DNA from 3 places in the Paenibacillus sp. GbtcB18 genome. Region 2 is predicted to be linked to each of the others. Evidence: riboswitches for the same ligand, from Rfam matches in the RefSeq annotation. Region 2 holds a riboswitch; each other region holds the start of a gene.
What was found. Region 2 has a riboswitch for cobalamin ahead of KVT34_RS21070 (energy-coupling factor ABC transporter permease). Riboswitches for the same ligand answer to the same signal wherever they lie in the genome.
Positions count from the first base shown of each region.

Region 1: it holds a riboswitch for cobalamin, as region 2 does, so the genes downstream of both, KVT34_RS14970 (ABC transporter substrate-binding protein) here and KVT34_RS21070 (energy-coupling factor ABC transporter permease) in region 2, are expected to answer to the same signal.
Region 3: it holds a riboswitch for cobalamin, as region 2 does, so the genes downstream of both, cobJ (precorrin-3B C(17)-methyltransferase) here and KVT34_RS21070 (energy-coupling factor ABC transporter permease) in region 2, are expected to answer to the same signal.

Region 1 covers NZ_JAGXJX010000004.1:266,289-272,150, reverse strand. The annotation lists gene KVT34_RS14985 (aminotransferase class I/II-fold pyridoxal phosphate-dependent enzyme) at 1-399, shown strand, start outside; gene KVT34_RS14980 (aspartyl-phosphate phosphatase Spo0E family protein) at 470-730, shown strand; gene KVT34_RS14975 (hypothetical protein) at 785-1,360, shown strand; cobalamin riboswitch at 1,489-1,695, shown strand; gene KVT34_RS14970 (ABC transporter substrate-binding protein) at 1,874-2,881, shown strand; gene KVT34_RS14965 (FecCD family ABC transporter permease) at 2,882-3,919, shown strand; gene KVT34_RS14960 (ABC transporter ATP-binding protein) at 3,919-4,704, shown strand; gene cobT (nicotinate-nucleotide--dimethylbenzimidazole phosphoribosyltransferase) at 4,785-5,834, shown strand; gene cobU (bifunctional adenosylcobinamide kinase/adenosylcobinamide-phosphate guanylyltransferase) at 5,834-5,862, shown strand, end outside.
Region 2 covers NZ_JAGXJX010000007.1:309,171-315,032, reverse strand. The annotation lists gene KVT34_RS32630 (permease) at 1-871, shown strand, start outside; cobalamin riboswitch at 1,054-1,255, shown strand; gene KVT34_RS21070 (energy-coupling factor ABC transporter permease) at 1,542-2,309, shown strand; gene KVT34_RS21065 (energy-coupling factor ABC transporter substrate-binding protein) at 2,306-2,593, shown strand; gene cbiQ (cobalt ECF transporter T component CbiQ) at 2,590-3,399, shown strand; gene KVT34_RS21055 (energy-coupling factor ABC transporter ATP-binding protein) at 3,396-4,250, shown strand; gene KVT34_RS21050 (glutamine--tRNA ligase/YqeY domain fusion protein) at 4,399-5,862, opposite strand, start outside.
Region 3 covers NZ_JAGXJX010000002.1:1,056,793-1,062,654, reverse strand. The annotation lists gene KVT34_RS10170 (glucose-1-dehydrogenase) at 1-207, shown strand, start outside; gene KVT34_RS10165 (glycoside hydrolase family 13 protein) at 225-1,913, shown strand; cobalamin riboswitch at 2,020-2,208, shown strand; gene cobJ (precorrin-3B C(17)-methyltransferase) at 2,567-4,483, shown strand; gene KVT34_RS10155 (sirohydrochlorin chelatase) at 4,557-5,741, shown strand; gene cobK (precorrin-6A reductase) at 5,738-5,862, shown strand, end outside.

The DNA of each region.
Region 1 (5,862 bases), on a different contig from region 2:
TCCGCGATGCTGAAGATCCATCAGTACACGGTCATGTGTGCTCCGATCATGGGCCAGATCGCCGCTCTTGAGGCGCTCCGCAACGGGCTGGAGGAGAAGGACCGGATGATCGAGTCCTATAACCAGCGCAGACGCCTGGTCGTTCAAGGCTTCCGGCAGATCGGTCTCGACTGCCACGAGCCTCAGGGAGCGTTCTACGCGTTCCCTTCCATCGCTTCGACGGGCCTCAGCTCGGAAGAGTTCGCTCAGCGGCTCCTGACCGAAGCGAAGGTGGCGGCCGTTCCGGGACAAGTGTTCGGCAACGGCGGCGAAGGCTTCGTCCGCTGCTCCTATGCGACTTCCGTTTCACAACTGAACGAGGCTTTGGACCGTATTGGGTCTTTTGTGAAAAAATTGTAAAGACTTGTCCCAAAAAATAGTTTTCAGAATCGGAAAAAACTGATATCTTTAGGGTAAAGGAGGGATATGTATGGCTTATTTAGAATATCGTCTGGCCGACAACTCGGGTTGGTACAGCCATGACGTTTCCGATCAACGCTGGTTATCCAAACGACCTGCCAAATTAGCCTCCCTCTTTCACCTGGAAGAAGAAATTCAGTTTATGCGGCACAGACTGGAACAGATGGTTCAGTCCGGTGAGGCTATGACTTCCGAGTCCGTAATTGAAATGAGTACGCTTCTTGATCATAAGATTAACGAATATATGAATCTAGTCCAGAAGAGCCGGTAAATGCCGGCTTTTTTGCAGCGTTTGCATAGGCTATCGGGCAACGGAGGGATTACAATGACACAGAAACGCTGGTTTCCGGCTGCAGTACTGCTTTTATTATTCACCGTCTTGGTTTCCGGGTGCGGGAAGGCCCAGCCCAAAGCGGATGTTTCCATCTTTATGATGGCCCGTGACGGCATACCGGTCGATGCCGCTTTTAAGCTTGAAAATTCGTTGAAAGCGCTTGTGGGGGACAAGCCGTCCATCTATTTGAATACGTCCCCGCTTTTTTCCAACGAAAAGATGATCGTCGAAATGGGATACGGCAATCACGGTATCCTGATCATCCCCGAAGAACAGTTTAAGATTTATGCGGCCGAAGGGGCATTTTTGCCGCTGGACGAGCATTTCAAGCAGGAAGACTATCCGGAGGGCGTACTCGAGGCGACGATTGAACCTGCCGGCAAGAAAAAGAATCCGCCCGAAGCGCCTAAGAAGGAGACGCATCTGTACGGCATTCCGCTCCAGTATTCCAAGTGGATGAAGGACAACGGCGTGGAAGGCAAGGGGCTCGTCGCTTTTATGGCGGTGAACAGCCGCAATCCCGAGCAGTCGTTCGAGGTACTCAAAAAGATCGCCGCCAAATCGTGAAGCGGACGACCTTGCCGCCGCCGCGACTCCAAAGCGGACGCCGGTAACTGCATGTGGTGCGATGACTAAAGTCCTTGTCTTTCCGCAGCCGCTTGGCCTATAATGGGGGATGAACTTGAAGGCCCAACCTCATACGTTTACCGTCAGGTCCCGAAAGCGGCGTCTCTCAGCGGAGCCAAAGCCCAGGGTGAAAAGGGAAGCCGGTGCAAATCCGGCACGGTCCCGCCACTGTAATACGGAGATCGTCTTACGATGCCACTGTCCGCTCGCGGATGGGAAGGCAAGACGGTCAAACATCCGTAAGTCAGGAGACCTGCCTGCCGGTTTGCAGCACAATATCCTTCGAGGAGAGGATCGCGCGAAACCGGAAAGGACGTCCGATTGACGGCCGTTCCACCTCGTGATTCTGAAAGTTATCCCCTCTATCTCCGGATAGGGGGGATTTTTTGTTGACATGCGCGAACATCGTGGGACAACCTCAAGTCAAACTAAATCTGCAAGGGAGTAGAGAACATGAACAACGAACGAAAAACCACCGGGGGTTTTAAATACGCCCTGCTGCTGCTTGTTTTGACGATGGCCGTCGGCCTGGCAGCCTGCGGCAAGCAAAGCGCGGATAACGGAACGGCGGGTTCGGCCTCTCCGGCGGCAAGCACCGCTCCGCAATCGAGCGCGAAGAAAACGCAGTATCCTTTGAAAGTAACCGATGCGACGGGCAAGGAATTTACGTTCGAGAAAGCGCCGGGAAAAATCGTATCGGTTTCGCCGGCGGAAACGGAAGCTCTTTTTGCGATCGGTCTGGGCGATAATATCGTCGGCGTGTCCGATTTTGACGATTACCCGGAGGAAGCGAAAAATAAGCCGAAAATGGGCGGAATTACGCAGCCTAACCAGGAATCGGTTATCGCGTCGGGAGCCGACATTGTTTTCACAGGCGTTTCGATGAAAAAAGAATCGGTCGAAAAGCTGCGCGCTATGGGCATCAACGTGTTCAAGGTGGAGCCGAAGACGCTTGACGACGTCATGAAAAATATTCAGCTTTACGGCCAGATTACCGACCATCAGGAACAGGCGGAAAAAGTCGTCGCAAAAATGAAAGAAGACCGTCAAAAAGTTACGGATGCTGTAAAAACCGTAGCGGCGGAAAAGAAGAAAAAAGTCTATATCGAATTCTCCCCGGGCTGGACAGTCGGTAAGGGTGAATTTATGGATGAGCTGATCACGCTGGCGGGCGGTGTCAACGTCGCTTCCGACATTACGGGCTGGAAGCAGATCAGCGAGGAAAAAATCATCCAGCAGAACCCGGACGTTATTTTATTCGCCAAAGGCGTAGTGGATGACAAAACGAAGAAAAGTCTTGAAGAACTCATTCGCGGACGCAGCGGGTGGAACGAAATCAATGCCGTTAAAAACAACCAGGTGATCGGTCTCGACCAGAATACGCTGACCCGTCCGGGACCGCGTTTGACGGAGGGACTCCTGCAAATGGCTAAAGCCATCTATCCGGACTTGGTGAAATAAATGAAACCTAAATGGGGACTTTGGGGAGGAGTAGGAGTTTTACTCCTTCTTCTTTCTATTGTGCTGAGTCTATCGCTGGGCTCGGCCCATCTGCCGGTGAGTCAGATCGCTTCGATTCTGGGGAGCAAGCTGCCTTGGATCGGTGACCGGATCACGCCGGACTGGCCCGTATCCTCGGAGCAGATTATTATGAAGGTAAGGCTGCCGCGCGTGATGCTGGCCATCCTGGTCGGGGCCTCCCTTTCGGTAGCGGGAGCCGCTTTTCAAGGCGTCCTGCGCAATCCGCTTGCGGACCCGTATACGCTTGGGGTAAGCAGCGGAACGAGCGTCGGCGCGGCTTTCGTCATTTACTTCGGTCTGCAGACTATGTTTTTCGGTACGTGGACGATACCGGTCGTCGGTTTTGCCACAGGAGCCGTTTCACTTTGGATCGTCTTGCGTCTGGCCCGGACCGACGGCAAAATCCGTATGGAGACGCTGCTGCTTTCCGGTGTCGTGATGCAGGCGTTTCTCGGCTCCGTCGTTTCTTTTCTCGTGTCGATGTCCAAACAGGTCGTCAATGAAATCATTTTCTGGCTGATGGGCAGTCTCGCGATGAAAGGCTGGTCGTACACAACCGTTCTCCTTCCGTATTTTCTCGTAACTTTCGTTGTGCTTTACAGCTATGCGCGGACACTCAACCTGCTGGCGCTCGGGGAACGTCAGGCCGCCCATCTGGGCATCCATGTCGAGCGGACGAAATTGATCGTGCTGATCACTGCGACTCTGGTGACGGCTGCGGCCGTTTCCGTATCCGGCGTGATCGGGTTTGTCGGGCTGATCGTGCCTCATCTGATCCGATTGATCGCGGGACCGGATTACCGGCTGATCGTGCCGCTTTCCGCCGTAGGCGGAGCCATCTACGTCCTTTGGGCCGATACGCTGGCCCGGACGCTTCTAAGCCCGACGGAGATTCCGCTCGGCGTCATCACCGCGTTTCTGGGCGCGCCGTTCTTCGCTTACCTGCTGCGCAAACAGAAGAAATGGGGGAGAAGCTGATGGAACCGATCATCGAAGTGCAGGGTGCGGGAAAAAGCTTCGGTGGAATCCGCGTGCTCAAAGATATCCGTTTCGAGGTGAAGCCCGGCGAATTTTTTGGCGTCATCGGGCCTAACGGGAGCGGTAAATCGACTTTGCTGAGACTTATCTCAGGCGTAGACCCCCTTACGGAAGGCCGTATTCTTCTCCAGGGGAGGGAAGTCGCGGGCTACGCCCGCAAGGAGCTGGCGCGCTGGCTTGCCGTGCTTCAGCAGGATGCACTGCCTCCGCTCGGTTTCACCGTCCGTGAGGTGGTGGAAATGGGCCGGTTCCCTTTCCAGAACTGGCTCGGGGAAGACCGGGAGGACGCTGCTGCGCTGATCGACCGGATTATGCGGCGGCTCGATCTGGAGCCGCTCGCCGACCGGACGGTCGAGAACCTGAGCGGAGGGCAGAAACAGCGCGTGGCGCTGGCGAAGGTGATGGCACAGCAGCCCCGCCTGCTGCTGCTCGACGAGCCTACGACTTATCTCGACATCGGCTACCAGATGCAGCTGATGGACTACGTGCGGCAGTGGCAGCGGGAAGAAGGGCTGACGGTGGTCGCCGTCCTTCACGACCTGAACCTGGCCGCCCTCTACTGTGAACGGCTTCTCGTCGTTCATGGGGGAGAAGGCATATCTATCGGCACGCCGGAGGAAATTATGAGAAGCGAGCTGATACTGGATGTCTATGGGACGGAACCGATCGTCCTGGAGCATCCCGATCACGGCATTCCTCAAATCCTGCTTCGCCGGGGAGATTGAATAGAGTGAATCCGAACCGCCCGCAGGGCGGTTTACCTACATACCGACATACCGACTAACACACCAGAGGAGGAACAAACATGAACGAACTTCAGGATGTAATCGGCGCCATTCGTCCGCTCCGTCAGGAAGCGAAGGATGCGGCATCCGTCCATCTCGATAATCTGACTAAACCGCCGGGAAGCCTCGGCAAGCTGGAAGATATGGCACGACAGCTCGCGGGGATTACCGGAGAGATTATGCCCGATATGAGCCGCAAGGCTATCGTCGTCATGGCGGCCGACCACGGCGTCTGCGAAGAAGGCGTCAGCGCGTTTCCGCAGGAAGTGACCCGCCAGATGGTGATGAACTTCCTGCAGGGCGGCGCAGCCGTCAATGTGCTGGCCCGGCACGCGGGAGCGGAAGTCGTATGCGTCGATATCGGAGTCAACGCAGATCTGGAACACCCGGACCTCCTCTCCCGCAAAGTCCGGAAAGGCACGGCCAATATGGCCCGCGAAGCCGCGATGACCCGCGAAGAGGCTCTCCAGGCCATCCGCGCCGGAATTGAAGTCGCAGATGGGCTCGCCGGACGCGGCGTGCGGGTTCTGGCGACCGGGGAGATGGGGATCGGCAACACCACGGCCAGTTCCGCGCTCCTGAGCGTGCTCGGGGGCATAGCCGTAGAAGACGCGGTAGGACGCGGAACGGGCATCGACGATGCCCGCTGGCTGCACAAGCAGGAAGTTGTCCGCAGAGCAATCGAGGTTAACAAGCCGGATGCGGAAGACGCGCTCGATGTGCTGGCGAAAGTCGGCGGCCTCGAAATCGCGGGCCTGACCGGAGTCATCCTCGGTGCGGCCAAGAACTCTTGTCCGGTCGTGATCGACGGTTTCATCTCCTCGGCCGCCGCGCTGGTTGCTTCACGGCTTGCTCCGGAGTCCCAGCCGTATATGATCGCTTCCCATCAATCTCACGAGCAGGGTCACGCACGGATGCTGGAAGCGGTCGGGCTCGGCCCCATGCTTCATATGGATATGAGACTGGGAGAAGGGACCGGGGCTGCGCTCTGCTTCACGCTCATGGATGCGGCGGGCAAAATCATGCGCGAGATGGCTTCCTTCGAAAGCGCCGGAGTGTCGCGGGGCTGATGAATCTGGCGCAAGAACATACAGCGGG
Region 2 (5,862 bases):
GCCTTCGCTGGCCGCGGCTTGGGACTATTCCGTGGTCTATTTCAAAGCCGTCTGGAAAGCCGCGATTCTCGGCATCGTCCTCGGCTCTCTGCTTCAGGTGCTGATCCCACAAGATTGGCTGAAGCGGGTGTTCGGCAAGCGCACTTTCGGCAGCACAGTAGCCGGCGGACTTAGCGCCATGCCCGGCATGATGTGCTCCTGCTGCGCTGCTCCGGTAGCGGTAGGCATGCGCAAGCAGTCAGGCTCCATCGGCTCCGCTCTCGCTTTCTGGATCGGCAACCCGGTACTGAACCCGGCGACGATCATTTTCATGGGCTTCGTGCTTGGCTGGAAATTCGCCGTTCTAAGAATCGCCGCTGGGATTGTGCTCGTGTTCGGCGTCTCGTACTGGGCGGAACGCCTCGTCACGAAAGACGATACAGCGACCGGCGAGTTTCCGCAGATGCCGGCTGCGCAGCACCATTCCGGGCCGGTCGTCGTCCGCTGGCTGAAAGCGCTCTGGACGATGTTCTGGACCGTGGTTCCCGTCTACTTCATCGCCGTGTTCATTCTCGGCGCCGCACGCGCCTGGCTGTTCCCGGCCCTCGATCCCGCGATCGGAAACAGCCTCGTCGCTTTGATCGGACTCGCTTTGGCCGGAACCCTGTTCGTCATCCCGACTGCCGCGGAAATTCCGATCGCCAAAACGATGATGGCCCTGGGCCTGGGCACGGGACCGGCTGCCGCGCTTATCATGACGCTGCCTGCCGTCAGCCTGCCGTCCCTCATTATGGTGCGCAAGGCGTTTCCTGCGCGGGTGCTCTGGTTCACAGCCAGTATGGTTGTCCTGACAGGAATCGTAACCGGCGTGGTCGGCATTTTCATCCTATAAAATCAAGTTCAGCGAGAGGGCCGATACCCCTCTCGTTTTTTTCGCAAATAAAAGACAGCGGTTACAAAGATCAGGGTGTGAGAGATTCCAAAACCGCTTCCGGCAGCGTTTCAGCCTTGAAATTCAGGCCTTTTCCGCAATTGACAAGGTTTGGGACATCCTGTAGTATTATCACGAAAAACTGCATATTTGTGGAAACAGGTATTTTAGAGCCACTCTAAAATTTAAAAGGGAAGAACGGTGAAATGCCGTCGCGGTCCCGCCACTGTAAGGGGAAACACTCTCAATCACATCCGGCACGAAGCCACTGGAACTAAGACGTTCCGGGAAGGCGCCGGTATGGACGCCCCGAGCCAGGAGACCTGCCTGTTTGGACAGCACTGATACGACCTACGAGGAATAGGGAGGTGTTTGAGATCGCAAACTTTTTTTGTTGCGTGCATAAGACATCGTGTTCCCGTGCGAAGGGAAAGATGTCTTTTTTTGTGTGCGGAGAAGAGGTCCAAAGCCGGGAATTACCGCATCGGAGTCATCGGATAGAGCTTGCGGAGCTGGCAGCCGGGCATCGGGTATAACGAATCACCGTCCGAAAGTACAGCAGGGGCATGCCCCCGTTCTGCCGCACTGGCCGCCGCTTACGGCGGACCACATTCATGAAGGAGGATTACCGATGAACATCCGTAAAACCCTGGCGTCTTTTCTGCTTATAGCCGGAATCGTCTGCTTCTTTCTGGTAAACGAGCCGGAGTCGGCTTACGCCATGCATATCATGGAGGGCTTTTTGCCGCCCTTCTGGGCCTTATTCTGGTGGGTGGTCTTCCTGCCATTCTTCATCCTGGGCGTCCGCGCTCTGATCCGAATTACTAAAGAAACGCCGGAGCTCAAGCTCATGCTCGGTCTGGCCGGGGCCTTTACATTCGTCCTGTCCGCCCTGAAAATACCCTCGGTTACGGGAAGCAGCTCCCACCCGACGGGTACCGGACTGGGAGCCATCCTGTTCGGACCGCTTCCCATGAGCGTCCTCGGCTCCGTCGTTCTTCTCTTTCAGGCCCTCCTCCTCGCCCACGGCGGGCTTACGACACTGGGTGCCAACGCATTCTCGATGGCCGTTGCGGGACCGTTTGTCGGCTATGCCGTGTACAAACTCATGATCAAATCGACGGGCAGGCAGAAGCTCTCCGTCTTTACGGGCGCCGCGCTCGCCGATCTGACCACCTATCTGGTCACCTCCGTGCAGTTGGCGGTGGCATTTCCCGCAGCCGACGGGGGTATGCTCGCCTCTTTTGCCAAATTTGCGGGCATTTTCGCCGTCACGCAGATTCCGCTTGCGATCAGCGAAGGACTGCTGACCGTGCTGGTTCTGGGCTGGCTGCAAGCCTATACGCCGCATGAAATTTCCGCTCTGCAGCGCAATCTGAAGGGAGCTGACCGTTCATGAAAACGTGGAAGAAGAATGTATGGATCCTGGTCGCGGTCGTCCTGCTTGCCGTGCTGCCGCTCATTTTCGTTAAAGGAGAGTTCGGAGGAGCGGACGGAGCCGCGGAGGAAGCGATTCAGGAAATCGCTCCGACTTACGAGCCTTGGTTCGCGTCGCTGATGGAGCCTCCCGCTGAAACCGAAAGCATGCTTTTCGCGCTGCAAGCCGCGCTTGGAGCCGGTTTTATCGGGTATGTGATCGGCTTGTATAAGGGAAAGGCCTCCAAACCGAAGCCTAAAGCATGATGCTCAAGCGGATTGACACCATTTCCTATGCCAATGCTTTCCGGGGACTGTCCCCCGTCTGGAAATGCGGATTTGCCGGCTGTCTCTTTATCCTGTCCTATGCCAGTGCTCCGCCCGTTCAATTGGCCGTTTTCGGATGGATAACGCTTTGGACCCTGCTTTACGCACGCGTCCCGGGGAAGCTTTACTGGCTCGTATACGGCGGCTCGCTGCTGTTTTTCGCGGCCAGCCTGCCTGCTCTCCTGCTGGAATTTGGAAGAAATGCGGGGACCGGGGTTCCCCTTTCTTCGGGGTGGATCATCGGAACGGCCGGTCCATGGACCGTTTATGTCACGGGTGAATCTTTGTCCCGCACAGCGGGGCTGTTTATGCGGGTCTCCGCCTGTCTCGCTTGTCTGCAGTTTGTGTTGTTCACGACGCCCTTGCTGGAAATTCTTCAGGTGATGAAAAAAATCCGCATGCCTCAGATCGTGATTGAGCTGACCCTGATTATGTACCGCTATATTTTTTTGCTCGCCGATACGGCTCACGCCATGCGGACCGCCCAGCGCTGCCGGGGCGGGCAGAACGGATTCGCAGGCGGACTGCGCGATACCGCTCTGCTGATCGTTCATCTGTTCGGCCGGACGATGCAGCGTTACCGTGGTCTGACCTACGGGCTGACCTCCCGCGGCTTCACGGAACGGATCGAACTTGCCCCCTATGAGGCGGCCCCTGTCCCGCCGCGCTACAAAGCCGAAGGCATGACCGGGATCTTTATGCTGACGGCAGCTCAGATTTGGCTGAAATGGAGGGGATTCGCATGAATCCGATCATGGAACTGGCGGACGTCGTCTACAGCTATCCCGGTACCGAAAAAAAGGCCCTGGCCGGACTCAGCCTCACGATTCCGGCGGGCCGGAAAATCGCGCTTTGCGGGCATAACGGCTCCGGCAAATCGACGTTTTTCCTGCATGCCGTCGGCATTCACCGGCCGCAATCGGGGACCGTGCGCTGGAAGGGCGCTCCTGTGTCCTACAAGCGCCAGGATCTGCAGGAGCTGCGCAGGCAGGTAGGACTCGTGTTCCAGGACCCCGAGCAGCAGCTCATTCTCGGTACGCCGTACGAGGACATCTCTTACGGCTTGCGGAACGCCGGCGTTTCCGAGCCCGAAATCCGCGTCCGGACCGGAGCGGTACTGGAGAGTATGGACCTGGAGCAGCTCGCCCATACCCCTATCCATCACCTGAGCCTCGGGCAGAAGAAGCGCGTCACCCTGGCCGGCGTTCTTGTGCTGGAGCCAAGCCTGCTGCTGCTCGACGAGCCGACGGCGTATCTCGATCGCGCGTCGGAGCGGCTTCTGCTGGATGAGCTGGCGGACATCGGGCAGAGCGGCGTCACCGTGGTCATGGCGACCCACGACATGGACCTGGCCTACACGTGGGCGGATGAAGTCCTGGTCATGGACCAGGGTGCCTGTCTGCTGCAAGGGACGCCCGATCGGGTTTTCGCGGAGACGGACACCGTCGAACGCATCGGTCTGGAGCTGCCCATGCTCCTCCGGCTGTGGCGCTCCCTCCCCCGCGCGCTGCGGGAAGGCATCGACCCTCCGAGGAGCGCCGATGCCTTCGGAGAGCTTCTCGCGGCCCGGCTTCAAGCTGCGGCTGCGCAGAGCTAGACGCTTGAATCCCATACAAAAAAAGCAGGTCAGGAATTTCTCCTGCACCTGCTTTTTGTATTTGTCCGCAAACCGGAAGCCGCGAGATGCGGCGTGTAAGGCCGACGCGGTCTTACGCGGGCCGCTTTTTTTACCGATCCGGATGTGCTTAAGCCTGCTTGATATCGAAAGAGCTTTTCAGCGATACGGTCAGATTGAAGACCAGATGATCTTTCGTGGACGCTTTAGGGTCCACATTGAAGTAACCGTGGCGGAAGAATTGGAACTTGTCGTTACCCTCGGCATCCTTCATGTTCTCCTCCACAAATCCGCTCAGGACCTCCAGAGAATTCGGATTGATCCGGTCGAGGAACGTGCTTCCTTCTTCCTTCTCTTCCTGCTCCGGCAGAACCAGCGGCTCGTAGAGCCGGAACTCGGCCGGTACGGCGCGGGTCGCTTCTACCCAGTGGATCGTTCCCTTCACTTTGCGGCCGGTAAACCCGCTTCCGCTCTTCGTCTCCGGATCGTAGGTGCAGCGCAGCTCGATCACATGGCCCGCCCCGTCCTTGACCACTTCTTCACACTTGATGAAGTAGGCGTGCTTCAAACGCACTTCATTGCCTGGAAATAAGCGGAAATATTTGCTCGGCGGATTTTCCATGAAATCGTCCTGCTCGATATAAATCTCCCGTGAAAACGGAATTTGGCGGACGCCCATCTCCGGGTTCTCCGAGTTGATTTCCGCATCCAGCATCTCCACCTGGCCTTCGGGATAATTCGTAATGACCACCTTGAGCGGTTTTAGAATCCCCATCGTCCGAGGGGCCTTCAATTTCAAATCTTCCCGGATAAAATGATCCAGGTATTTCACGTCGACTGTGCTGTCGCTCTTCGTCACGCCGATTTCGCGGCAGAAATTGCGGATCGATTCCGGCGTAAAGCCTCTGCGGCGCAGACCCGAAACCGTCGGCATGCGCGGATCGTCCCAGCCGTCCACAACCCCTTCGTCCACCATCTGCTTCAGGTAGCGTTTGCCCATGATCGTATCCGTCAGCTTCAGCTTGGCGAATTCGTATTGATGCGGCACATGTTCCGTTTCGCTTTCCTGGATGACCCAGTCGTACAACGGACGCTGATCCTCGAACTCCAGGGTACAGATGGAGTGGGTAACCGCTTCGTGGGCATCCTCCAGCGGATGCGCGAAAGCATACATCGGATAGATGCACCAGGCATCTCCCGTGCGGTGGTGGTGCGCGTGCGAAATGCGGTAAATGACCGGATCGCGCAGGTTAATGTTCGGCGAAGCCATGTTGATTTTCGCGCGGAGGACCATTTCCCCGTCCTTAAACTCGCCTTTGCGCATGCGCTCGAACAAATCCAGGCTTTCTTCCGCCGGACGGTCGCGGTACGGGCTCTCCTTGCCCGGTTCCGTAAGCGTTCCGCGGCCTTCGCGGATTTGTTCCGCGTTAAGCTGGCACACGTACGCTTTTCCTTTGCGGATCAGAAGCTGCGCTTTTTCATACATATAGTCGAAATAATCGGAAGCGAAAAAGAGGCCGTCCCATTCGAAGCCCAGCCACTGCACGTCTTCCTTGATCGCTCTGACGAATTCCTCGTCTTCCTTCGCCGGATT
Region 3 (5,862 bases), on a different contig from region 2:
CCCATCAACGAGATAAAATTCGCCGACGAGCAGGCACGCGCCGGCGTGGAAGCCCTTATTCCGATGGGATATATCGGCAAACCGGAAGAGATTGCGGCCGTAGCCGCCTGGCTGGCTTCGTCGGAGTCCAGCTACGTCACCGGCATCACGCTGTTTGCGGATGGTGGGATGACCAAATATCCGTCGTTCCAAGGAGGAAGAGGCTGAGAGAGGAGAGAACTCACATGAACAAAACATGGTGGAAAGAAAGCGTCGTGTACCAGATTTATCCGTCCAGCTTCAAGGATTCGGACGGGGATGGCCGAGGGGACCTGCGCGGGATCATTTCCAAGCTGGATTATCTTGCGGAGCTTGGCGTCAACGTCATCTGGCTGTGTCCGATCTACCTCTCGCCGGGCGCCGACAACGGCTACGATATCAGCGATTATTACGCGATCGATCCGCAGTACGGTACGATGGAGGATTTTGACGAGCTGCTTCTGGAAGCGCGCAAGCGCGGGCTGAAGATCATGATGGATCTTGTGCTGAACCATACTTCGGACCAGCATGCCTGGTTTAAAGAATCGCGTTCTTCCAGGGACAATCCCAAGCGGGATTATTATATTTGGAGGAAGGGAAAAGAGGGTCTTTTCCCTAACAACTGGGAGTCTTATTTCAGCGGCAGCGTCTGGGAACACGACACGGAGACGGACGAGTATTACATGCATCTGTATTCGAAACATCAGCCCGATCTCAATTGGGAGAACGAGGAGATGGTCGAAGAACTCTTCCGGATGGTGCATTGGTGGCTCGGCAAGGGAGTGGACGGTTTCCGTTTCGATGCGATCGCGCATATCGTAAAAGCGCAGGGGCTGCCCGACGCCGATAATCCGAAGCATTTGCCCGTTGTGCAGGCTTACCAGCTTTTTTCGAACCTGGAAAAGGTACATACGCTGCTGCACAAGCTCAATGATCGGGTGCTGTTTAATTACGACATCATGACGGTCGGCGAAACATCCGGACTGGGCCCGGAGCAGGCGCTGGATTACGTGGGGGACGAGCGTCATGAGCTGAACATGGTTTTCCAGTTCGAGCATATGAATCTGGATGCGGCTTCTCCGGGTACGGGGAAGTGGGTATCCAAGCCTTGGACCCTGCTGGAGCTTAAAAATGTGATGAGCCGCTGGCAGACGGTTCTACACGATAAAGGCTGGAACGCCAACTATCTGGGCAATCACGACCAGCCGCGTCCCGTGTCCAGATTCGGAAACGACGGCCCCTACCGCGTGGAATCCGCCAAAATGCTCGCCACGTTTTTGCTGACGCTGGAGGGGACGCCGTATATTTTTCAGGGGGAAGAAATCGGCATGACCAACGTCGCGTTCGATCTCATCGACGATTACCGCGATGTGGAAACGATCAACTATTACAAGCAGGCTAAGCTGCTCGGCAAGCCCCAAGACGAAGTGATGAAGGCGATTTGGAAAAAAAGCCGGGACAACGCCCGCACCCCCATGCAGTGGGACGACACGGCGAACGCCGGATTTACGACGGGGGAACCGTGGATCAAAGTCAATCCGAATCATCCGGAGATCAATGCGGTTGCAGCGACAGCCGATCCGCGGTCCATCTTCCACTACTACCGCAGCCTAATCGCGCTTCGTAAAAAGCATCCCGTCATCGTTTACGGCGAGTACAAGCTTCTGCTTCCGCTAGACACGGAAATTTATGCATACACGCGGACGCTGAACGGGGAGAAGCTGCTGGTGATTCTGAACTTTTTCGACGGAACGCCGGAGTTTACATGGCCGGAAGAGCTGGGAGAAGGGAAGGACGCGGAGCTTCTCCTTTCCAATTACGATCCCGTCTCCGGCGAAAATACCGGCGTTCTCAAACTGCGCCCTTATGAAGCCAGAGTTTATCTGCTCGGTTGAGTGGAGCGTTTTATCGGCATAGACAAGTTCTTTGACCGGATGGTATGATGAACAGAACACAATCGAATATGGTAAAAACAGGTGCGGAGCCCATTCGAACGGATCAGACAGTCCATAAGAACCGGGTTCGGCTTAAAACGGGAAGTTCGGTGAAAGACCGACGCGGACCCGCCACTGTAAGGAGCCCCCTGCAACCGCAGGGGAAAATTTTTTCGGCAACAACGTCACTGGATAATCCGGGAAGGCGCCGAAAAAAGCTTCGAGCCAGGAGACCTGCCTGTTTAAAATAACACTAGATAACCTACGAGGATTTAGGGAGGTGTTGAGAACGGCTGAATCGCTGCCAACGGCGGTTTGCCGGAACGTGGGCGTACAAGTTTGCCCGGTGCCGGCGACTGTGCGGGTTGGAAGCATATGCGGGATATTCCCGCTTAATGGCTCGAAAGTTCGAAGCATTTCTATCCGAATAGGATAGAAATGCTTTTTTTATTGTCCGGACGGGATGAAGAGCAAACGGCAAGCCGCCGGAAGGCACACCGCCGTGCATATATAAGGCCACCTGTACGAAAACGGACAGGGAAGGCCGGACGGCTCGATAACGGTTGTTCAGCGGAAGTGCCGGAGTTTTTTTACAGGGAAGAGGAGGAATGGGAATGGCCGGTAAACTGCTTATCATCGGATTTGGCCCCGGAGACGAAGCCCATATTACAAAACGCGCGCGCGAGGCGATTTCGGAAAGCGAAGTCATTATTGGCTATAACACTTACGTGGATCTGATCCGCAGCCTGATCGACGGCAAACAGGTCGTGCGTACGGGCATGACCGAGGAAGTGAGCCGTGCGCAGGAAGCCGTCAGACAAGCGGAGGCCGGGCGCAAGGTGGCCGTTATATCCAGCGGCGATGCGGGTGTCTACGGCATGGCGGGTCTCGTGTACGAGGTGCTGATCGAGAAAGGATGGAAGCCGAGCGAGGGCGTGGAAGTCGAAATCGTGCCCGGCATCTCGGCGATCAACTCATGCGCTTCGCTGCTGGGAGCGCCCGTGATGCACGATGCGTGCACGATCAGCCTCAGCGATCACCTGACGCCGTGGGATCTCATCCGGCGCAGAGTCGAGGCGGCCGCATCCGCCGATTTCGTCATCGCGTTGTACAACCCGCGGAGCGGCAGAAGAACGCGCCAGATCGTGGAGACGCAGCAGATTTTGCTGAAACACCGCTCTCCCGATACGCCGGTGGGGATCGTGAAAAGCGCCTACCGCGACAGGGAGCATGTCGTGCTGACGACGCTTGCGGAGATGCTGGAGCATGATATCGGCATGCTCACGACGGTGATTATCGGCAACTCTGCGACCCGCAACTACGAGGGACTCATGATTACGCCAAGGGGCTATCAGCGTAAGTATACGCTGGACAGCGATATCCAGCCCCTGCGCCCTCATGAGCGTCTCCGACGGGAAGCCGAGCCGTGGGCTCTGGAGCAGGAAGAGGAAACCGGCGCGGAAGCAGCACCCGCCTTGGGGGAACAGTCCGATGCCGTTTTGCGGTCAGCGGAAGAGCGGGAAGCCGGCGGCGCCGTCCTGCCGTCCTTCTTCGACGAGGACGAATACGGGGATGACGGTTACGGCGAATACAGCCCCGAAGCCGAAGGGACCGGCACAACCGACGATTACGACCGCGAAGATTCGACGGTTCGCATACAAGCGGAGGGGACGCGGTCCGCGTACGATACGCCCGCGTCTTCGGGAGCCGGGGAGTACGGTGACTCGGCGGTTGCGGTCGCCGTACGTCCGCCTGCCGCACTTGCACAGGCTGTCGCTTCGGTTCCGACCGCTTTTGAGCTTGCGGAGGAAGCGCTTCGTCTCGTAACGGGCGAACCCGGCGGTTCGGCAGCTTCCGCTTCCCCGGGCGGATTTTTCCGCCAGCAGGCTATTCTCGAATTCGCGGTCAGCCCCGGACTTGCGAACAAAAATCTCACTGCCAAACAGCTGATGGTCCTCGCGGACGCTGTCGGCGATACGGGAACGATGGAGTATACCCCCCATCATCAACTGCTCGTCAAGCTGCGGACCGACGATCCCGATTCCGTAACGAAACGGCTTCGCGGAGAAGGGCTTCTGCTGGCTCCGGTCGGCGATGTGGTCCAGATCAAAGCCTGCGACTTCTGCAATATGGACAAAGGCGACGCCGTGCCGTATGCGGAGGAGCTTCACGATCTTCTGGGTGGAGCGGCCGTGCCCAAAGAGATGAAGATCGGTTTCAACGGCTGCGGCATGGCCTGCTACGGCGCGGTGAAGGAAGATATCGGCATCGTTTACCGCCGGGAGAAGTTTGATCTGTTCCTCGGGGGAAAAACAGTCGGCCGCAATGCCCACGCGGCGCAGCCCGTTGCGGAAGGCATCGAGCCGGACAAGCTGGTCGAGACCATTGAGCGGATCGTCGCCCGGTACCGGAACGAAGGGCATCCGAACGAACGGTTCCATAAGTTTTTTGCCCGCGTAAAAGAGCTGGAGGGCTACCGGCACCGGGAAGTCCCGGCTTTTCAAATCGAAAACGCTTTGTGCGGAGATTAACGAACCCGAAAACTATAGGATTTCTTTTCGTTTTCTTTTCAATATTGGGATACAAAAAAAGGAGGCAGAGCCGATGGATGCGGTACTGTTTGTAGGTCACGGAAGCCGTGACGCGGAAGGGAACAGCGAGGTCCGGGCGTTTGTAAGCCGGCTCGCCGAAACGATGGAACAGGCCATTATCGAAACCTGTTTTTTGGAGCTTGAAAAACCGACGATTTCGCAAGGGATACAGACTTGCGTCAACAGAGGGGCCACACGAATTGCCGTGGTGCCGATCATTTTATTTTCCGCCGGTCATGCCAAAATTCATATTCCGGGTGCCATTGACGAAGCGAAAGAGCGTTACCCGGGCGTACAGTTCATTTACGGACGTCCTATCGGCGTACATGAAGGTGTAGTCGACATCATGACGGCAAGACTGGGCGGGGCGGACCGGTTCCGTGAGGAAACGCCGGGAGATACCGCCGTGCTGGTTGTCGGACGCGGAAGCAGCGATCCCGATGCGAACAGCGAGCTGTTCAAAATTTCCCGCCTGCTCTGGGAAAAGCTCCAGATTCCCTGGGTTGAAACGGCATTTATCGGCGTAACGGCGCCGCTTCTGGAGAACGGCATCGAGCGCTGCCTGAGATTGGGCGCGAAGAAAGTGATCGTGCTGCCTTATTTTCTTTTTACGGGGATTCTGATCAAACGGATGGAAGGCATGCTGCTCGACTTCTCCCTGCGCTATCCCGATTGTACGTTTGAGATGACCGATTATTTCGGCCTTGATCCGATTCTTGGCGGCATTCTCCGCGACCGCGCGGGCGAGGCGCTTCAGGACGAGGTGAAAATGAACTGTGATATGTGCTCTTTCCGTCTGGAAGCGATGAAACATATCGATCACCACCATCATCACGATCACGACCATGATCACCACCATGAACACGATCATCACCATGGGCATCACCATGGGCACCACCATCATGACCACGACCACGAACATCGTCACGACCACGTTCACGGACATGCGCACGATCATGATCACGACCATGCGCACGGAGAGGAACATCACGGTCACGACCATGCGCTCGGAGAGGAGCCGCACACTCATGGTCATGCGCATGACCATGGTGAGCATGAGGCGCTCGGGCATAACCGTGCGGACGACCGCCGAGCCGGAGACGAGACCGGTGCCTCCGGCGGCGAAGCGTCCCAGCGGGCGACGTCTGCGCCGGGCCCTGTAGCCGCAGGCGCGGACGGCAGGGAGGGAGGACGATGATCCTCCTCCTGGCCGGTACAAGCGACGCCCGCGAGCTTGCGGTGCTGCTGGCGCAGGCCGGGCACCGCGTGCTGGCGACGGTCGTCACCGACAGCGCCGCCAAGAGCCTGGCCGACGCGGG